Regions from separate parts of the Vibrio sp. nBUS_14 genome, predicted to be linked through region 3. Evidence: predicted binding sites of a transcription regulator. Region 3 holds the regulator's gene; each other region holds the start of a gene.

Region 1 (7,351 bases), 200 kb from region 3:
TAAAAGACCATTCTTATATATCCTATTGCTATAAAGAAAGAGTTGATAGATATTGAGTATATTGTGTTGTCAAAGTGTCGGGGGACATCATGGAAAAACAGATAGAGACGCGTGTAGAGTTCGATTACACAACCTTTCTTGGCGCCTCATGCAGTAAAAAATGGACTTTTCTGGAAGCACTCACCACCATTGCACCAGTATTCAGTACCGTCTGGAGGGATAGCATCAAAGAGCTAGCCAGCCCAGAAGATCGTTTATGGCAAATGGCATTGAAATCAATGTCTACACGTAAAAGCGATGAATCTAATATTGTCACTTTGCTTAAGCTAGCAAAGTTAGAAGGGATCAACGAGCTGAAAGTTGTGATGCCATATTCGCTTGAAGATGAGCAAATTGAGTATATTGAATCACGCAGTCATTTGGTGATTGCAGATAACTCTGGTGAAGAGTTCACTATCAAGCTTTGAGCACTAACCTTCACGGTTAGCGATGCTCATTCAATAGCTTTAATGAAATCTACATAGTAAAAAGGGCTTCAATATTGAGGCCCTTTTAGTATCTGAAATTTATGCTTACTAGCGAGCTTATTAACTTATCAGCTTTCTAGCATGCGATTAGTAGACTAATCGATTAGCCCATAATCGGCACGAAGCACATCAATGATTTCTTGTTTCGGATTGTCGCTTAATACAATCTCACTACCAGTGATTTTCGCTGCGATATCAAGGTAAGTGCGAGAAAGAGACATCAATGCATCCAAAGGAAGTTCATTGTCACGAGCTAATGCTTCACGCTCTGGCATGCGTTCTTTATTCAACAGAATGTCTGCATCAGGGAAGTAGTTAAGCAAGAACTGACGGAAACCTTCTTTTGAGTTTTCGACGATGTTGCCCTTGTTGTACTCTTGAGTATCCCAAATACGAGATGAGTCTGGCGTGCCCACTTCGTCCATATAGATCAGCTTTTCTTTACCTTGAGCATCGTTCACGTAGCCAAACTCAAACTTGGTATCGACAAAGGTTTGATCGACGTTTGCGAGTGCTTGGCTAATTACGTTGAAGCCTTCTTTTAAAAGTTTTTCGTAATGCGTAATGTCACTTGCTTGAGTAAAGTTGAACGCTGCGAAGTTGTCTTCGATGTTGTTGCGAGTGATGTTCACATCGTCAGCTTCTGGTACACTAGGGATTCCTTTCAAAATCCCTTTTGTAGAAGGCGTGATTAGAAGCTCAGGTAGCTTTTTGTCTTTCTCAAGGCCTTCAGGCATCTCTATACCGCAGAATTCACGTTCGCCTTTCGCGTATGCACGCCACATAGATCCTGTGATGTATTGACGACAAATCGCTTCAATCATGACTGGGCGAGCTTTTTGTACGATCCATACGAATGGGTGAGGGATATCAAGAATATGACTGTCAGCAAGGCCGTTGTCTTTAAACAATTTGAACCAGTGGTTAGAGATAGCATTCAGAGCTGCTCCCTTACCTGGGACACCTTTAAGATCACCTTCACCACGCCAAATACAATCAAACGCAGAGATACGGTCACTGATCACCATGATGGCTAAAGGAGCATCTGGCGCTACATTGTAGCCTTTCTCTTTAATTAGTCGTTGGCTATCTTCTTCAGTTAACCAGTAGACCGAACGAACCTTGCCACTGTGGACAGGTTTATCAGTACGGATTGGTAGGTCATCATTTACGGCAAGAACTTGATCAGCAAGGCTCATTTAGACATTCCTATCTTTTATCAAACGTCATACAGAGAAGTGCGGTGTGCACATGATTAGACAGGCATTATACCCAATCTACTATTTGCTTCCAGATAAAAAGCAAACGATTGCTAATTCTATTGATCAAATAAAACCCCCGCCTAACTATTCGCTAGAAAATTAGCGGATTGTAGTGCAGGGGAAGGCAGTCTGTTGGGCTGTGTTTTGGCGCCATGTTATTGAGCTATGTTTCTGAACTATGTTTGTGAGCCAAGTTGTTAAGCCTAATTGCTAAGCGAGGCTGGCTTAGTGAATACGCTCTGAAGTTTCATCAATGAAGAACACTTCGCATTGAAAGCGTTGGCCTAACGTTCTTAGGTATTGTTGGTTGAATGAGTCGATAGACGTGCTTGCAACGATTGCACTCGCGTTTCCTGAGCGTATTGCTTTCTCGACTGTCTCTACTTCATTCATTTGGTTCGACGCTTTCATATGGATAACATGCTCGCAGCAAACATTGTGTTGCTTAAGCTGCTTAGCAGATGGTCTTGGCGTTTGAGCAGTAAACAGCAGCCATTGATGTTGATTGGACAGTAACGCCATTCTTGCGAACAACGCTTCCTCGTTTGAGTTTTTGCTTTTACGAGAAACTGATGTAAATGCGCAGTGAACTAGCGGGCTAGAGTGTTGGGCTTTAACGTGTGCTTGAATCATTTTACTGTCCCTATATACATGCTGTATGTGTATACAGTAGTTTTTGTTGCTTATAAGATCAAGCAGTTTTTGTGGGATTATTGGTCGTTTTCTTGCGGATGAGTATGCGGTTTTTATTTAAATTATTGATATTAAAGTGAAAATTAAATTGGACTGATTTTTATATTTTGTCTCATAAATTGAAAGAATGTGATTTCTATACAGGTGTATACAGTGGTTTTTACAGAAAAATACTGTATACACCTGTATAGAAGATAAGAAGATAAGAAGATAAGAAGATAAGAAGATAAGAAGATAAATCCCAGATACAAAAAAAGCGCCTTGGGCGCTTTCTTATATTTCAACGGTGTTACTTATCTCAGTGTCGCTTGGGAGAGTTTTGTTCTCATTTCCATTTCACCAATATTGAACTGGCGAACATCAATGGTTGCAATATCATTGCACTCTTTACATGCATGATGACACTTACCATCTAGGTAGTCGTGCTTTTTTACTAGGCTTGGCTTTTTGCACCAATCACAAACGCCTTCTATTGTGAACATATCTTCTCCTCACCTGTTTAAATCAGGTGTATTTTCGGCGCAGATTATGACACAAGCAAGACCCATTAGTTAATAGTTTGTTACCCGTTTTTGAGAGGGGGATCGATTGCAACACTAATAAAATCGGTATCTTTGCGATCTTGGAAAATGAATATATGTGGTTATTTACGGTTTTGTAACATTTTGTAAGATGGTTTTTAGCGCATTGTTCAAACGTTTCATTTCTTCGTCACATCCATGACCGTCAGGGTGATAGATTTTAGAGAGTTGTTTGTATCGAATCTTAATGCTTTTTTGGTCAGGAATAGAGCTAGGTGTGTACCCAAATAGAGCGCAGGCTACTTGCAAAGCATTCAGACCTTTGTTGTTTTTCTGCTTCTTCAATTCGTTATAGATGGTTTGAAGTTGGCGCTTTTGCTGCTTAATGGTGAAATCCTTGGAGCTAAGCTGTGCTTCAAGCGTCTGTTGCTGCTGATTCAACTCACCAGATTTCAGAATCTGTCGCTTTCGTGAGATAACCAGAGTCGCGCTGATACTCAAGGTCGCAATCAGTAGGGCCAACGCAGTACCAATCATATAGTCAGAGCTGGTTAGATTAGAACTGGAGAGGTTAGAGCGTGTCGCTTGGTTAGATTGTACTTGCTGAGATAACTCCTGACTGGTGTCTATTTCAGAGTCGATGCTGTCATCGAGCTGTTCTATTGAAGATATCTGCTTAGCACGCTGTTGGTTGAATTGTGCTTCTAGAACACGGTTGTAGCCATCTTCTGCATCGGGGTTGTCTTTTAAGGCCGCTTCATACCATAGCTGCGCTGCATCTAACGGTTGCAGTAGTTCTTTATTAAGTGAGGATTCATAGAGCTTTGCCACCTCATTGGGAGCGCGCTTGTTACCTTGTAGCGCCGCTTTGATGAACCATTCCAAAGCAAGTTGGTTATCTTGCTCTACGCTTGTTCCCGTTAAGTACCATTCACCCAGTTTAAATTGTGCATCTGCATTGCCGTTATCCGCTGACTGCGAGTACCAATAAAATGCATCATCGATGTTTTTAGGCACGTCAGTACCCAGTTCATACGATTGGGCCAATTGATACTGAGACCTTGAGTCTTGAGGTTGTCGATCTTGAGGTTGTAGAGATAACGAAAGTTCAACACTGCTTTCAGCATGAACGAAATGTGGGTTGAGTAATTGTATCGCGGAAAAGGCTAGGGCTAGAAATAGAGTTCTGAGTAGTGAGGATGACCAGAAGTTGGATAAGATAAGCAAAAGATAAGTCTCGTAAAAAAGCCCAGTGCTGATGTATCAGTATGAATACGCTATGTGGCTGAGTGTTAAGTCGTAACGCTTAAAATAAGCGATACGGTTGACAAGCAACTATATAGTGGTTAATTCAATAGATAAAGGTAACTGGGCTTTAACCGTGCTACTTAAGCGGCAAGATTTGAATTTCTACGCGACGGTTACAAGCACGACCTTGAGACGTGTTGTTGTCACATAGAGGGTAACGTTCACCGTTACCACGAGCAATGGCACGGCCTGCAGCGACATCTTGAGAAATCAAGAATGCACGAACAGATTCAGCACGACGCTCAGAAAGGATTTGGTTAGTCGACTCACTGCCAGTGCTGTCAGTGTGACCTTCGATCACTAGGCTCGTGTCTGGGTATTCAACTAAGATACGAGCAACACCGCGAAGTGTGTTGTGAATGCTTGATTCTAAAGCGTAAGAGCTTGATTCGAAGCCAATGCCGTTTTCTAAACGAAGTAGAAGCTGGTTCTCACCAACACGCTCTACTTGAACGCCAGAGTTCATTAGCTCTTCACGAAGTGCCGCTTCTTGTCGGTCAAAGTAGTAACCAATACCACCGCCAACAGCTGCACCACCTGCCGCACCAATCAGTGCGCGTTTGCCACGATCTTTAGAGTTGTCACCAGTAGCTGCACCAGTAACGGCACCAGCGATTGCACCAATTAGAGCGCCTTGAGTTGCAGAGTTAGTCTCAGATTCGCCAGTTGTAGCGTTTTGGCGTTGGGTTGCCTGACATCCCGTTAGAGCGACAGTAAGCGCGAGGGCTAGTGTGATTTTTTTCAACGTATTTCTCCATAATGTACTTCTGTCAAACATATAAGTACCGAATGACAACAATTAGTCCTGTAAGTCTTAATGATGGTTTTTATCAATACGTTGAAGCAATGTAAAGTGGCACTATGATTTAGTTATCTTTTTAACTGCTTGGGCACCGCCAACTGGACGATTAACAGACAACTTACGACCTTTTTTCAAACCAACTTCGTAGTCAGCAGTGAGGTTTTTCATTGCCTCTCTTAGTTGTTGTTTGAAGGTTTCACGGTCAATATTTTCAAATTCTTTATCAATGTAGTTATTGATTTTGTTGTTTGACTCGTCGTCCGGGGTAATGGTTGGCAACTTTTCAAGCGCACCTTCTACCCAGCCAGAAACGTAAGAATTTACGCGACGAGTAACTTCCAGTGAACCTGTACCTGATCCAGCAAAGCTGTTTCTGAATTGGCCAGTATGCTCGTTCAATTCACGATAAATGATGTCGAAAGCAAAGGCAGCAAAGATCGCGCGGTCAGCTTCGCCAATGAATTCCACACGCTTAAGGCCTTTGTGGTTCAGTAACACGGCTTCTACGCCAAACTTAGTGTTGATACCACGAATAACGCGCAGCAGAGTAGAGCTGATGTTTGCTGGCAACAGGTGACTGGATTGAGTTTTCCCCATTTTGATAAATTCAATATCGTCTTTCTCGAGACCATATTTCAGCATCAAGTTATGCGCCATCTTTATTGCATTGGCTGCTTCGTTGACGTTTGCTGAATTTCCAAGCTCAAGACACTTGGCTATTTTCTTTAGGGCTTTTTTCTTATCCATCGACTACTTAATCATTACCGCAAATTTTGAAAAGTCCGACATTTTACATGTTTTGTCAGATAACAGAAAGCCCAAACTGGTTTGGATCGTATTAAAAGGGCTCTGATGGGAGTGTGGAAGGCAATATTGAGGGGCAATAAAAAACGCCATCAAGAGCATTGATGGCGTTAGTGACATAATTTGTCATTATGGCTAGAGCTTTAGCAAACTAGATCCCAAGTTCATCGAGTAGATCTGCTGCTGCATCGTTACCTGAGCTTTGTGCTGGTTTGTTCGCTTCTTGCATTTTTTTCTGAGTCGCTTCAAGAATGCTATCTGGGCATTCGTCTTCAGCGATTTCAAATTCTTCTAATTGGATGAATTCTGTCTTATCCATTGCAAGCTCAAGATAGAAGATGTTGTTGTTCGCTGTCGAGAAAGTCACACGACGAGCTTGTGGACGATCGAGGTTAGTATCAACTGAAAGGTTCACTTGCTTGTTGAGTGCCAGCATTTTAGGTTGGTTCTGTGTGATGTTGGTTTGCAGTTCCTTACGAATTTTGTTCGTGAAATCACCAACTAGTTGGTTCATTAATTCACCCAAAACATCGCCCACTTCGTCAGACGTGTGAAGAACAGCGAGCTCATCTTCTGGCATGCCCATGTTACGCATGTAATTGGTATAGATCTCTAGCGCCGCTTTAGACGTAAAATTAATAACAACAAGACCAGAAAAGCCGCCGTCAAATAAAACGAAGCAACCAAAATCTGGTTTAAGACTGGTCTTGTTAATCTTTTGCACCATAGCTGAATAGGACACCTGAGAAGCCGTCGCTGAAGTGAGTACGCTTGATACTGATTGGCATAGCTTAAGAAGAATATCTTCAGTTGTGACTGTTTTGTTTTTTTTCATTGTTATGTGCTCATGGAGATGTCTTAAACAAAATGTTATTCAGTATATCGCGACTGAATTAAGACGAAAGTGACTATTTCTCCATTCTTGCATTCAGATTCTGATTTGATCATCTTTTTATATGATCTTAATAGTAGTAAAGTGACGAAATTCAAAGAAAATTATTAAAAATCTCAGATAACCCAATGCTGATCGGATCAGCGAAGTAGGGGCAGGAAGCAAATGTTACCAAGACTTCAACTCAATGCTGATGTCGATCCAGTTGTCGTACGCTTTTTAGATGAGCTAAAAATCGCGGGCTTTACTGGCGACATTGAGTCTCAATATTCGAGCCGTTTGGCCGTGGCGACTGATAACAGTGTGTATCAGCAATTGCCACAGGCGGTCATTCTTCCCAAGACAACAAACGATGTTGTTCTGATCGGTAAAGTGGGTGCTCAGCCCGCTTACCAACGAGTGACTTTTTCACCTCGCGGTGGCGGTACCGGAACCAACGGTCAATCGTTGACGAAAGGTGTCGTGGTTGACATGTCACGACACATGAATAACGTTCTTGAAATTAACGAAAAAGAGGGCTGGGTGAGAGTTCAGTCTGGTGT
Region 2 (7,351 bases), 300 kb from region 3:
CTAGTAATGACATTGCGTATTAGCCCCCGAACAGTCTTTTGAAGATGCCTTTCTTCTGTTCCGTTAAGAAACGGAAGTCCACTTGGCTACCCAGTAGTCGCTCTACAGTATCATTGTAAGCCATACCTGCGTCGGTTGCTTCGTCAAAGATAACTGGCACACCCTTGTTTGACGCGTTCAGTACTGCTTGGCTCTCTGGAATCACACCCAGTAGAGAGATGTGCAGGATTTCTTCAACGTCTTCAACACTGAGCATCTCACCTTGAGTTACACGTGCTGGGTTGTAGCGAGTCAATAGAAGGTGTGTTTTCACTGGCTCTAATCCGTCTTCTGAACGACGAGACTTAGAATCAAGAATACCTAGAATACGGTCGGAATCTCGTACAGAAGAGACTTCAGGGTTGGTGGTTACAATCGCTTCATCAGCAAAGTAAAGCGCCATTAGAGCGCCTTGCTCGATACCCGCAGGAGAATCACAGATGATGAAATCAAAGCCCATTTCATCCAGTTCATCAAATACACGACGAACGCCATCTTTCGTCAATGCGTCTTTATCACGAGTTTGAGAAGCAGGAAGAATGAATAGGTTCTCTGTGCGCTTGTCTTTGATCATGGCTTGGTTCAGCGTCGCTTCACCATTGATCACGTTAACGAAGTCGTACACAACACGACGCTCACAACCCATGATTAAATCTAGGTTACGCAGACCGATATCAAAATCGATAACCGCTGTTTTCTTCCCTTTCAGAGCTAAGCCAGAGGCAATAGCTGCACTGGAGGTCGTTTTGCCCACCCCGCCTTTACCTGACGTTACAACGATAATGCGTGCCATTCTTTTTTCCTTTTATTTCTCTTATATTGCGAGGACATCAACGTGTAATACATCGTTTGCCATACTGAACATGGTTTTCTTTTGCCAGTACTCGCTATCAATTTGATCGCTGAGCCAGTAATTTCCTGCAATGGAAACCAGCTCGGCTTGTAAATCATTACAAATTATTTTTGCTTCAGTTTGACCACTTGCACCTGCAATTGCACGACCGCGTAGCGTGCCATGAATATGGATGCTGCCATCGGCAATCACTTCTGCGCCTGCACTTACGTGGCTAAGAATCAGCAAGTCACCGTCTTTGGCATACACTTGCTGACCAGAACGAATCGGGGTTCTCACCACCTTAATCGGAGCCATTTTTGCCGGCGCTTGAGAGGGAGACTTGCTCGCTGTCATAACGGCAAAACCTGCGTCCCTGGCTAAGTTTTGCATGCGCTTATCTGAGCAACCAGCTACACCAACCGGGATCATGCCCGCTTGAGATATACCATTTTTGAGCTGTACGAAATCAATATCGCCAGCGACTTTGCTGATATTGATAACAACAGGTGCAGCCGCAAAAAAAGTGGGTGCTTGGTCTACCTTCTCTTGAAGAAAAGACACTGCATTTTCGACTTGATCATCGGATAAGTGCAAAACAGATAGCGTGAAACTGCTACCTTTTAGATCTGGGTTACTAGACATCGAAAACTACAGGACCTCAATTGCGGATAGGTACAATTTCTTTCATCTTAAAGATAAAGGGCATTGCCTGAAACTAGGTTTATCATGTTATATTCCCAAATCAAGCACAGCAAGTAATCTTGTTGTCAAATAAACGTTTTGTCCCCAATATTTCATCAACATAAACTATTGAACTCACAAGTGAGAGTTTTGTAGCCATAAACATTTAAAAAAGGTTTGTCATGCTGTGTTCTATATATAAAAGCTCAAAAAAAGAAGGAACATACCTTTATATCCCGAAAAAGGATGATTTCTCACAAGTCCCTGACGCACTGATGCAAATGTTTGGTAAACCTAGCTTTGTAATGGTAATTAAAATGGAAGGCCGCACGCTTGCCCAAGTCAGCATCGAAAAAGTGAAAGAGTCACTAAAAAACGATGGTTTCTTTTTGCAGGTTCCGCCTCCGCCGGTTAACGAACTTGAACTGCATAAAGAGCGTAAAGCTCAGCAGAATGTTCAAGACGAAGAGTGATAGCCACCTAATTCAAGGAGGAATGATCGTTGAGTAAATTTTCTAAAACCCTATTAGCCGTGTCAGCATTGCTATTGGGTAATAGCCTGACTATCGGTTCAGTACAGGCTGAAGAGCTTAGCTTTGAACAATATGTAGAAAAACTAAAGCAGCAAGGCCGTGAACAAGGCATTTCTGAAGCGATCATTGAAGAAGCCTTTGATGGTGTGACGTTTAAGCCGAGAGCAGTCAAAGCCGATAAAAACCAACCTGAGAAGAAACTGACTCTGGATGAATACATTCCACGTGCGGTTCCAGATTGGAAAGTGAAACAGGCAAGATCGCTCTACAAAAAACACTACACAGCGTTAAAGCGTATTGGTGACGAGTACGGTGTTCAACCAAGGTTCATTGTCGCTCTATGGGGCGTAGAAAGTAATTTTGGCAAGTTCACGGGTAATTACAGTGTTATCGATGCTTTAACCACCATGGCTTACGAAGGACGCAGAGAAGCGTTGTTCCGTAGCGAAGCGATGGCTGCGTTAACGATTCTTGACCAAGGCCATATCGCACCCAAAGAGATGAAAGGCTCTTGGGCTGGCGCGATGGGGCAGCCTCAGTTTATGCCAAGCTCATTCTTAGCTTATGCCGCTGACGGTAACGGCGACGGTAAGAAAGATATTTGGGGCACTGAAGAAGATGTATTTGCTTCGGCGGCTAATTATCTCAGCCAATCAGGTTGGGATGACAAATATACGTGGGGCCGTCAGGTTCACGTTCCGGCAACCGTGTTTATCGAGATGCAAGGCCGAGGTGAAGACAAAGCGAAATACTTAAAAGAGTGGTCTGAACTCGGTATTAAACGCTTTGACGATCGCCCACTACCAACGCTTGATGAAGATATTAAAGCTTGGCTAATTATGCCAGACGATGAAACCGGTCGTTCGTACCTCATTTACAACAACTACAATGTGTTAATGAAGTGGAATCGTTCTTACTACTTTGCTTTGGCGGTCAGCCACCTAGCAGACAGAATTAAGTTTGATTAACAGACTTAATTTGGTTAATAGCCCTAGGTCGCTTTGATAGCATTTGGCCTACTATAGGCAGAACGAACTAAAGGACTCTTCGGAGTCCTTTGTCTTTTATATTTCAGAGATTTTTAAGGTGGTCTTGTGCTAACAGATAGAGCCGCACAGATGGTGATATTCCATGCGTTAATCAAGCATGAAGGCTTTACCAGTGCAGCAAAAAGTTTGAATGTGTCGGTGTCTCACATCAGTAAGCAAGTTGCTTTTCTCGAAGACTCGATAGGTATCAAGCTAGTGCAAAGAACCACACGCAGCCTGACACTAACTGAAGCAGGGGAAGTGTTTTATCAGCATTGTGAGCAGCTCTTCAATACGGTGAAAGCGGCTCAAATGGATATGGACAGCCAGCGTGATGATATCTCTGGGATATTCCGCATAGGCTTGTCTCAGTCATTTGGCACACTGCATATCATTCCTGCAATTGATCAGCTCAGACAGCTTTATCCTCAGCTGAGAATCGAAGTGCATTTGTTCGACTACAAAGTGGATATGATTGAAGAGCGACTGGATCTCTGGATCACCAACAATGAAGATTTACCGGAAGGTTATATTGCGCAGCGCTTAGCCGACAGTCAGTTTGTAGTGGCGGCTTCACCGGATTATCTGATTAAGGCAGGGACTCCTCATGTGCCATCTGATCTGATTGACCATAACTGCCTTATCTATCGTAGCCGTGAACGGGACTACACATCGTGGGCATTTGATAACGGCCAAGAAAACCTCAGTGTGAAAGTGGCGGGAGACTATTCGGTGGATTTGGCTGAGGCGGTACGAGATGCGGCAGTATCGGGTTGGGGCGTTGCTTATCTGGCGACTTACTTAGTCAAAGAAGAGTTTAGAATGGGCAAGCTCATCCAAGTATTACCAGAATGGCGAGCGAGTCAGCTGATGCCATTTTACGCTGTGTATCCGAGTAGAAAGAACATGCCGAAGAAGCTTTCAGCAGTGATTGAGTTCATCAAAGATCATATCGGGTCGCCAACTACTTATTGGGATGAAAACCTTAAAACCTGCGTTGAGCTGCACCGTTAACTGTTTCCTAATCTATAAATATAATTTCCATATGGAAAAAGTATGCTTTTTAAGCAAGTTAAGTCATTAAAATTCAATGCTTTAATATAATCATAGGTGAGGCAGTGATAATCCCAACATCACATTAACAACCGCACCTTGCCGCAAACGATTTCCTCTATACAATGCGTCGCCTTTCCTACCTACAACTTTTAGGTTGACGCATATGGCTTCCCTACTTGGAATTATCACTATTTTAGTAGCTGCTTGGTTACTATCTACGGACAGAAAAAATATTCCGCTAAGAACCGTCTCTTTGGCTTTCTTACTGCAAATCTCATTCGCGCTATTGGTTCTTTATGTGCCGATGGGTAAAGAAGCGCTGAATGCAGCTACTGGTGCGGTGTCTAGCTTGATCAACTACGGTCAAGAGGGGATTAACTTCCTATTTGGTGGCCTCACGAATAACGGATTTGTTTTCGCTATTAACGTTCTCGGCATCATTATCTTTTTCTCTGCACTGATTTCAGGCTTGTACCACATCGGCTTTATGCCAAAGGTGATCAACCTTATCGGCGGTGCTTTGCAAAAGTTCTTAGGTACAGGTCGTGCGGAGTCACTGTCTGCAACGGCAAACATCTTTGTTGGCATGATCGAAGCGCCATTGGTGGTTAAGCCTTACTTGAAGCATATGACGGATTCACAACTGTTTGCCGTAATGGTGTGTGGTTTGGCTTCTGTAGCTGGTGGTACGTTAGTGGGTTATGCATCGCTTGGTGTTGATTTGAACTACCTGATTGCAGCGGCATTCATGTCTGCGCCTGCAGGTCTATTGATGGCCAAGATTTTGGTACCAGGTAATGCAGATGAGGCTCAAGAAAATATTGAGTCTGACGTTGAAATTCCACGAGCAACAAACGTCGTCGAGGCAATGGCTGATGGGGCTATGTCTGGACTTCGTATTGCCGTTGCAGTGGGTGCGACACTTCTGGCCTTTATCAGTGTGATTGCGATGCTGAATGGCTTATTAGGTATTGTTGGTGGTTGGTTTGGCGTAAACCTAAGCTTCGAACTTATCCTAGGTTATGTGTTCGCACCCGTTGCATGGCTGATCGGTGTGCCGTGGTCTGAGGCTGTGGTTGCAGGCTCGCTGATCGGTAATAAAATCGTTGTGAATGAATTTGTGGCTTTCATCCAGTTAATGGACGTGAAAGATGCACTGAGTGAGCACTCAAAAGCGATCGTTACTTTTGCACTATGTGGTTTTGCCAACATCTCAACGATGGCCATTCTGATTGGTGGTTTGGGTAGCTTAGTTCCAGAGCGTCGCTCTTTCATCTCACAATACGGCTTTAAAGCGATTTGTGCGGGTGTGCTTGCTAACTTAATGAGCGCAGCGATTGCTGGCGTGGTGCTTTCTCTGTAACTAGATGATAAGTACAGAGTGGATGAATCAGTCACTTTATTTCCCCATAGTAAAGTTACTGATTAATCATACTAATATTCGGTTAGCATGAAAAAGAGAGCCTATAGTTTAATTACATAGGCTTTCTTGTTTCAGCAAATAGGTTTGTATCTCAAGGTGTGGTACGAATTTTTTAGGGGCACAAATGGATTTGTCGATTACTTCATCCTTGGCGTTAATTGGACTGCTGTCTTTAACGTGTCAATTGTTAGGTTGGCGCTTGCGTCTTCCTGCTATTCTTCCTCTTCTTATTGTCGGCTTACTTTTAGGTCCCGGTCTCAACATCCTTAATCCCGACGCCATTTTTGGGGATGTGCTATTTCCGCTGATTTCATTAGGTGTCGCTATTATTCTGTTTGAAGGTGCATTGACCCTGAATTTCAAGGAAATAAGAGGTCATGGTCGCATGGTGACGCACCTCGTGAGTTTTGGCATGCTGATTACTTGGGCGTGCATTGTCGTTGGTGCTTATTATTTTGTGGATTTCAGCTGGCCATTAGCCGCGTTGTTTGCCGCCTTAGTGGTGGTCACGGGGCCAACCGTTATTGTTCCCATGCTGCGCAGCATTCAACCCAAATCTTCGTTAGGCAGTATCTTGCGCTGGGAAGGGATAGTGATTGACCCGATTGGCGCTCTGTTTGCCGTTCTCGTTTACGAATACATTGTCTCTTCAGCCGATCCTACCAGCCATGTACTGTCGGCCTTGGGGCTGACTCTAGCCATCGGTTTAGGCTTAGGGATCATCGGTGGCTATTTGATTGCCAAGATGCTTCAAGGACATTGGGTTCCGCACTATTTGCGTAATGTGGCAGTCCTAACGTTGATGTTGGCGGCGTTCTCTTTTTCTAATGATCTGAGTGAAGAGTCTGGCCTATTAACCGTGACCATCATGGGTATCTGGCTCGCCAACGTGAAATGCTTGGATCTTGAAGATATTATTGAGTTCAAAGAGACCTTAACCGTGTTACTCATTTCCGCTTTGTTTATCTTATTGGCGAGTCGACTCGATTCTGGGACTTTCCTCTCGATAGGTTGGGGCGGTATTGGCTTATTAGCGGTCGTTATGCTGGTGGCTCGTCCTCTGAGTGTGTGGATCAGCGGGATCGGCACGGATCTTACCCCAGCAGATAAATGGTTTTTGAGTTGGATGGCACCTCGCGGGATCGTCGCGGCTGCGGTTTCTTCTCTATTTGCTATCAAGCTTCAAGAGAAGCAATTGATTGAAGGGGCTGATCTACTGGTGCCAATGGTGTTCTTGGTCATCATCGGTACGGTTGTTATTCAGAGCCTTACCGCAAGTTGGTGGGCAAGAAGGTTGGGTGTGACGCAAGATAAAGCGCAAGGGGTGCTCTTCTTTGGCGCGACTCATTTTGCAAGACAGTTTGCCAAGGTGCTGGCGACACACAACATCAACAGTGTGCTTGCTGATACCAACTGGGAAAGCATTCGTTTGGCGCGTATGGATAACTTGAATGTCTATTTTGGTAACCCAGCCTCAAGTCACGCGGAAAATAATCTGGAGCTGGATGGAATAGGGCGCGCCATGATAGTCTCGCCTTATCGTCAAATCAACCCATTAGTCAGCATGCATTATCAAGATGAGTTCGGTGAAAATAAGGTGTTTGAGCTTGAATCGACAGAAACTAAACACGAAAGGCATTCAGTGAGCCGAGATGGCAACAGAAGTCTGTTTTCGGAAGGAATTACCTATTCCTAGCTTAACTCCTTTATGGCTCAAGGTAGCCAAATTAAGAGCACGGGCTTGACTGAAGCATTT
Region 3 (7,351 bases):
TGTTGAAGCTTATAACAACGAATTAGCGCATTTGGTCGAGGCCGGTTCAGATTTCTTCTTGATGCCTTCTGAGTTTGAGCCTTGTGGCTTAAACCAAATCTATAGCATGGCTTACGGTACGTTACCGATTGTTCGTTCTGTAGGTGGTTTAAAAGATAGCGTGAATGATTACGATCAGGATCCTGAGGTCGCGACTGGGTTTGCTTTTGATCAACCGACACCACAAGCGTTACTGGCTGTGTTACATCGTTCATTATTGCTCTACGCACAAAACCCATCTGAAATTAAGCGTGTTCAGCTTTATGCTATGCAGCAAGATTTTAGTTGGGAAGATGCGGCAAAAGAGTATCTTGCAATGTATCATTCTTCACTTTAACTCGCTGAAATAGTTATAAAATTAAGCTGGCGGCTAGTAATAGTTTGTAATGAAAGAAGGCGCTCTGAGATTAGAGTGCCTTTTTGTTTTCTGTTCAGAGCAAATCACGTTTACGAAGACAAAACTTGCAAACGCATTTTAGTCAGGTAAAAAAGGCGGGCTAGGTATTCACATGACTAATGTTAGGTTTGACACTATTATCACTTAAAGTTCTTAATAACGTGATATCCTTAGCCATTGCCTCGTCATGAGGCATAGCTCCATTATTATAATTAAAGCGATAGGTATGTCTGAGAGTTTATTATTTCATAAAACATTTACTCACCCTACGAGCGATGAATGGGTTGTGTTTGTGCATGGCGCGGGAGGCAGCTCCTCAATCTGGTTCAAGCAGATCAAAGCGTATAAACAATATTTCAACCTGCTTCTCATTGATCTGAGAGGGCATGGTAAGTCAGACAATATTTTAAAAGAGCTGATAGCGAACCGCTATACATTCAAATCGGTCACACTCGATATCCTCAAAGTACTGGATCATCTTAAAATCCGCTCCGCGCATTTCGTTGGTATGTCTCTCGGGACGATTATTGTTCGCAATGTAGCGGAATTAGCCGCAGGTCGCGTGCGTTCAATGGTACTTGGTGGAGCGGTGACTAAGCTCAATACCCGCTCTCAAGTACTAATAAAACTGGGCAACTTAAGCAAGCACATTATTCCATACATGTGGCTATACAGTCTTTTTGCTTATGTTGTCATGCCACAAAAGAGCCAAAAAGAATCTCGCCATCTATTTATCCGTGAAGCTAAAAAACTGTGTCAAAAAGAATTTAAACGCTGGTTTATCCTGACTGCTGACGTAAACCCTCTGATGAAATATTTCAAAGATAGAGAGCTACCAATCCCGACTCTTTACTTGATGGGAGAACATGACTACATGTTCATCAAGCCCGTAAAAGAGATGGTTGAAGCACATGAGTCGAGTGAGTTAGTGGAAATAGCAAATTGCGGACATGTGTGTAATGTTGAAAACCCTGAAGAGTTCAACCAACGTTCAATCGCGTTTATTCAAAAACAAATCCAGTGACTTTCTGGGTTCGTTATCAGAACAAATAAATCGAATTAAATAAAAACGGGAAGCTAATATTAGCTTCCCGTTTTTATTGTGAAGGAGTATCGTTCGTTATGTTCTTACTCTGGTGATACAGCGCCGCATTGCCAACAAGAACCAAATTGCGCTTCGTTGATCTCATGGCACTCTCCACAACGCCACTCTTCATAGATGATCGAATCTTGCTGTTTTTGGTAGTCATTAACGATCGTGCGGGCTTTATTGGCCAATTCTGGCTCATATAACCATACGTAAGGGTCAGTTTCCTCAGTGAATGGAATTTCCCCTTTCAAACTGAACAAACCCTCACCACGGACTTCACAAGCAATATTCTCACTTTCTAACAATCCACAGATGATATGGGCTTCTGTAGGATTCGATGCACTGAAGATTTTCATTGAAATAGAACCTTATTCGGTTTTGGGTTTTAGTCAGTTATATACGTTATTCCGCTATACACGTTAGTCAGCGACAGGTGCTGAGCGAAACTTACTCATCAACCATTTAGCAATAATTGGGAATACACCCAATAAGGAAAATGACAACAATACTGAAGGAGATACGATACCCGAAAGTGAATCAATTTCTGCGAGTTGAGTACCAGCATTCAAGAAAACCGCAGTTCCTGGCAACATGCCTATTTGACTCGTGATGTAGTAACGAGTCATCGACATTGGGGTTAACCCCATTAACAGGTTGATAAGAAAAAACGGGAAAACAGGAATCAGACGTAGAGAGAATAAGTAAAATGCCCCGTCTTTTTCAACACCCTTGTTAATCGTTGCTAACTTGTCGCCAAACTTGGTTTGAATCCAGTCACGTAAAAGGTAACGGCTACTCAAGAAGGCGAGGGTTGCACCAATAGCACTCGCGAAAGACACCAGCAGTAAACTGTTCCAGAAACCAAACAGCGCAGCGCCTAAGAGAGTAACAACTGCAGCGCCAGGGATTGAGAAAGCCGTGATCATGACATAGGCGGCAAAATAAATCGCAGTAGCAACAATAAAGTTGCTCGCGATGTAGTCGTTCAAAACTGCTTGTTGAGTCTTCGCATTTTCAAGTGTTAGGTATTGGCCGAAATTGACGCCTAATAGGACGATGATTACGACCAACACGATACCCAATATCATTTTCTTACTCATTGATACTTCCTCTAATTTTTTAATGCATACCATTAGTATAGATAGACAGGCAAAGCATAGATTAACTTTCAACAGATATAAAAAAGCCGCAAGAATGCGGCTTAGTTATGTAGATAGTTTGAACTGACAATATTAATTGATGCGACTGATAAGCTCTTCACGACGTTGCTGCGGTATAACAGACCAATGAGTACCATTGATCGCACCTTCTAGCGCCCAAAGCAGCTCAATGTTGACAGAGGATGCATGCGATTCCTTGATGGCGTTAAATGCGTTTACAGAGCCAGATTCATATAAGCATTCTACGGAATCGATTCCCGCCTTTTTCAACATACGCTCGGTAGCCAATCGAAGGTTAGGGAGGTCCTTTAGTCGAGTTGGCTTAGCAGAAGACTGCTCAGCTTTCTCTTCTTTAGCAAAACCCAGAGACGTCGTAGCAAGCTGCAAGATTTTCTCTTGGTCTTGCCATAAACCTTCCGGTAATGCGAAATACTTAGTGACGACAGGGAAACCACGTTTTTTGTAGACGTATGGTTGAAACCCTTGTTGCTCGAATTGCCTTGTTGTGTCTTTGTCCGCTCTTATGTGCAGCTGGTCATTTACAACCAGAGCAAACATAGTGTCATCAGCAAAAAGCCCGAATCCACCAAACATTGAGCGTGATTTTATTTTTCCTAGGGGCTCAAATAATTTCATTGAGTCCTTTAGTATCGGTTTATCCATGTTATTTATCTCGGTGTATTTGAACTACGCCACCAAATAAGCAGGTCCGAAAGATTAGCAAAATGTTGCAATTAAATTGTCAATAAGCCGTAAATTACCAGATTGTTAGTAACTACTGCATTTTGCCATCGGTAACCCCGCTACCATACCAACGAGTGGTTTAGGCCGGAAGCTTTGCGTCTCACTCTTTCAAGTGGTTTGCCCTGTGCGTGACTGACTGATTGAATAGAATAAAGTTTTTGTTGAATTAGGCTCACACCTGATATTTAAAAATGTGATGTTGCTCCAATTAATGATCTTGATGATGTGCAACTAGGTTTATTTTGTCTGCTTATAAAAAAAGCGCACCCAAAGGTGCGCTTAATGAAATTAAACTCGATTTATCAATTAATTTAACGTTTTAACTGTGCTTCGCTCAACAATTTCAGGGTGCATTTCAAAGACACGTTTTTCATGATCTTTATCTTTAATGCGTTCCAACAAAATTTCGAATGCATTTTTACCAACACGACGCTTAGGTTGGTGAACCGTTGTCAATGGTGGAGAGAAGTATTCTGCAAGTTCAATGTTGTCGTAACCGATAACCGAAATATCTTCAGGAATGCGAATGTCTTGCTGTTGCAGGCGACTCATTAGGCCAAGTGCCATTGTGTCGTTAAAACAGAACACAGCGGTAGGGCGATCTTCCATCTGAGCAATTTTATCAGCCGCAAGTACAGCGGTATCACACTCGAAGTTACCTTCAATGATGAGCTTTTCGTCGGTTTCGACCTTCGCTTCATTGAGTGCGCGTTTGTAACCCGCGATGCGTTCTACACATGCTGCTTTGTCTAAGTGGCCACTTAAACAAGCAATCTTTGTGTGACCACGTTCTAGCAGGTATTTGGTTGCTAGATAGCCGCCTTCTTCAGAGTTATCGATGATCTTATCAGCCTGAGAGGTTTCAGGGCCCCAATCCATGACAACTTTTGGGATATCAGCATGGCGATCTAACATGCCACGAAGTTCTTCTGTTAAGTCAGAACACATAACCAAGATGCCATCTACACGTTTTTCTGCAAGCATTCGAATGTAGTCACGTTGCTTCTCATAGATACCACCTGTGTTACACAGAATCAAAGTGTAACCTTGACGGTAGCAGTAGCTTTCAACACCATCGATCACTTCCGAGAAGAAAAGGTTTGTTGATTGAGTCACTAGCATGCCGATAGTACGTGTTGAATTGCATTTCAAGCTACGAGCAACAGCACTTGGCGCGTAGTTTAATTCGTCTACGGCTTTGTTTACTTTCTCTTGAGTCGCTTCTGCAACAAAACGTGTTTTGTTGATTACGTGAGAAACGGTGGTAGTTGATACGCCTGCTAAGCGAGCGACATCTTTTATAGTGGCCATGGTTTTATCCTATTATAGAAGCTACTTTCCCAAGTACGGAATAAAGCAGCCGTTAAGCTACCTAACTAAGAGCTTAAATTTGTAGGGCTCTTTGGGGTATTAAAGTGCTAAAAAACAAAAAACCGCTATTGAGCGGCTTGTCTTAACACCGAAATGCTCTGAACTTAAATAAGCATAGCATTTCGTGAATGTTTCATATTTTATCGTTTGCGGTCACAATTTTAGACTGACTAGAAATTACTCGCAATAAAATTCACCCAGAAATCTGGGTGAATTGTCACATTCTATTGAATTTGTTTACTTAATCATCAGCGAATCTTATTCACCCGCTAAATACTGAGTGTCCAGATTACAGAAGGCAACGAGAAGAGAGGCAATCGATGCATAGAAACCGAATGAATCGATCTCACGACATCTAGCGTTGAACTTTGGTACCCAAGTAAGAAGTTGTTGTTCAATAAACTGTTGTTGAACAGCGAACGATTTTTCTAATTCTTCTTCAAGCTCAGTTTCATTTGAACGGATGATGAGATTACCAAGGAAATCAAGTTCGATAGCAATGTGGTCTGCTGGCTCTTTCAGATCTTGGTTTACCACCAAGTTGTGCTTAGCCATGATATCTTCCATGTCTTTAGCTGGCTTGTCGTTTAACAGACCCGTTTTGCCGATATACATTGAAGCGTAAGGTAGAGCACCATGTTTATCTGTCTTTAAGAATAGATCGCAGAAGTCAGCAGACAGTTCTAGTTGGGCATCTTCACGTGTTTGTAGACGGTTCAATGCGTCTACCAGAGTGTCAATCGCAGGCTTAAGTGTTTCGTTTTCGCCTAAACCAGTCAGAAAAGAACGAATCTCAACAGAATGGTAGTGATCGAGTTCTTCTTGTGTGAGCTCTTTAGCGAACAAGCTTGATAGCCACCAGTATATTTCAGCTCTTTGTTCGTTGAATGCTTTCGTATCTTTCATTTCATAGATCCTGATTTAGTCTTGTGATGTTTATATACCCAAGCATCGTGAAATCATTTGGGCATAAGCACACCAAGGCTCAATAACAAGGTTATTTGCTAAACGCAAAGTGACTCGTTAGTCGTAATGCCTATATTGAATTGCGATGGACGGTAAATAGCAAGGTTTTAGATTGTCTTGTATCAAAAAAGATTCATGTTTCTCGCTTTTATCTGCTGTACCACTAGAATTGTTACTAGTTATGAATAGAATGGTTACTGAAACTATTAAATAAGAAAAGTGGTGTAGATGAGCTATCACGTATTAGTCGTAGAAGATGATGTGGTAACCCGCAGTAAGCTGGTTGGATATTTCCAAAACGAAGGTTACACAGTGAGTGAAGCGGAAAGCGGCGCTCAAATGAGAAACGTGTTGGAAGAAAACAACGTTGACCTCATTATGCTAGACATCAACTTACCAGGCGAAGATGGATTGATGCTAACTCGCGAATTACGCAGTCAATCGGACATTGGGATTATTTTAGTTACTGGACGCACGGATAGCATCGACAAAATTGTAGGCCTAGAAATGGGCGCAGACGATTATGTTACTAAACCCATCGAACTGCGCGAGTTATTAGTTCGAGTTAAAAACTTACTTTGGCGTATTGCTGCTGCTCGTAAAACAGCGGTGGGTGCGGCAGTTGAAGCAGAAGACGAATCTGTGGTTCGTTTTGGTGAGTGGACGTTTGATATCCCTCGTCGTGCTTTAAGTAAAAACGGTGAGCCAGTTAAGCTGACTAAAGCAGAATATGAGCTGCTCGTTGCGCTTTCTTCTTACCCTAACCAAGTGCTAAGTCGTGAACGTATTTTGAACATGATCAGCCACCGAGTGGATGCTCCAAATGACCGAACCATCGACGTGTTAATCCGTCGCATGCGTGCGAAGATGGAGTTTGACCCTAAGAACCCACAAATCTTTGTGACGGTTCACGGTGAAGGTTACATGTTTGCTGGTGACTGATTCTCTTCGGGAGTTCTAGTCAGCAACAAAATTTGAACGTAAAAAAGCCGAGACATCATTGATGTCTCGGCTTTTTATTTGCGTTTTATCGCTTATCGCTTATCGCTTATCGCTTTCTTGACGATTCATGAGTGGCTCGAAAGTCGTTATATAAAAGCAGTGACACTAAAGTAGATACTTGAAATCAAGAACTCTCATTAAGACTGCGCAGCAGAAGCTACACCATCGTCCTCTTCTAAAATAGAAGGCTCAGGGATAACCGAAGGTTCTTCGATATTGTCATTGCTTGTGTCTAGCCAATCACGGAGACTTTGCCAAACTAACCCCATTGTTTCGTACCAGTAACGTTCTGTCTGTTCAAGATAGAGCGCTTTAGGCATGTACTTATTCCAAGGTTCAACAATGCCTTCTTGTGCAAGGTAGTTGGTTGGTGCGGGTAATGGCTTCATACCTGCCGCATGGAATTCATTCAATGCGCGAGTCATGTGGCTCGCCGATGTTACTAACACCATATTTTTATTTTTAACGAATGCGGCCGCTTGGCGCGCCTCTTCCCACGTGTCTTTAGCGGTTTCAAGCAGAATGATATCGGGTTTTGCTACGCCCAAGGCTAACGCTACTTTGGCCATCATTCTTGCGTTG

What was found. Region 3 encodes PurR, which represses purine synthesis genes. Its sites were predicted from a motif close to TNANGNAAACGTTTNCNTNA; they were not measured.
Region 1: ACMAZD_RS10455 (phosphoribosylaminoimidazolesuccinocarboxamide synthase) is a predicted target of PurR. The motif match lies at 1,825-1,844, and genes of this name have one in related genera.
Region 2: ACMAZD_RS12775 (NupC/NupG family nucleoside CNT transporter) is a predicted target of PurR. The motif match lies at 4,270-4,289, and genes of this name have one in related genera.

Annotation. Positions count from the first base shown of each region.
Region 1 is NZ_CP179206.1:2,221,541-2,228,891, reverse strand. It holds gene ACMAZD_RS10460 (transporter) at 90-467, shown strand; gene ACMAZD_RS10455 (phosphoribosylaminoimidazolesuccinocarboxamide synthase) at 623-1,726, opposite strand; gene ACMAZD_RS10450 (SulA-like leucine-rich domain-containing protein) at 2,015-2,422, opposite strand; gene ACMAZD_RS10445 (hypothetical protein) at 2,776-2,964, opposite strand; partial or broken gene ACMAZD_RS10440 (hypothetical protein) at 3,130-3,567, opposite strand; partial or broken gene ACMAZD_RS10435 (tetratricopeptide repeat protein) at 3,648-4,230, opposite strand; gene ACMAZD_RS10430 (OmpA family protein) at 4,388-5,056, opposite strand; gene ACMAZD_RS10425 (DUF2786 domain-containing protein) at 5,171-5,860, opposite strand; gene ACMAZD_RS10420 (DUF3334 family protein) at 6,069-6,752, opposite strand; gene ydiJ (D-2-hydroxyglutarate dehydrogenase YdiJ) at 6,975-7,351, shown strand, end outside.
Region 2 is NZ_CP179206.1:2,720,965-2,728,315, reverse strand. It holds gene minE (cell division topological specificity factor MinE) at 1-13, opposite strand, end outside; gene minD (septum site-determining protein MinD) at 20-832, opposite strand; gene minC (septum site-determining protein MinC) at 854-1,516, opposite strand; gene ACMAZD_RS12790 (YcgL domain-containing protein) at 1,738-2,028, shown strand; gene ACMAZD_RS12785 (lytic murein transglycosylase) at 2,058-3,056, shown strand; gene ACMAZD_RS12780 (LysR family transcriptional regulator) at 3,207-4,130, shown strand; gene ACMAZD_RS12775 (NupC/NupG family nucleoside CNT transporter) at 4,336-5,535, shown strand; partial or broken gene ACMAZD_RS12770 (cation:proton antiporter) at 5,720-7,351, shown strand, end outside.
Region 3 is NZ_CP179206.1:2,417,234-2,424,584, reverse strand. It holds gene glgA (glycogen synthase GlgA) at 1-376, shown strand, start outside; gene ACMAZD_RS11345 (alpha/beta fold hydrolase) at 663-1,460, shown strand; gene ACMAZD_RS11340 (DUF2007 domain-containing protein) at 1,565-1,882, opposite strand; gene ACMAZD_RS11335 (TVP38/TMEM64 family protein) at 1,946-2,626, opposite strand; gene ACMAZD_RS11330 (TfoX/Sxy family DNA transformation protein) at 2,759-3,349, opposite strand; cyclic di-GMP riboswitch class I at 3,477-3,562, opposite strand; gene purR (HTH-type transcriptional repressor PurR) at 3,737-4,741, opposite strand; gene torD (molecular chaperone TorD) at 5,060-5,707, opposite strand; gene torR (two-component system response regulator TorR) at 5,996-6,709, shown strand; gene elyC (envelope biogenesis factor ElyC) at 6,907-7,351, opposite strand, start outside.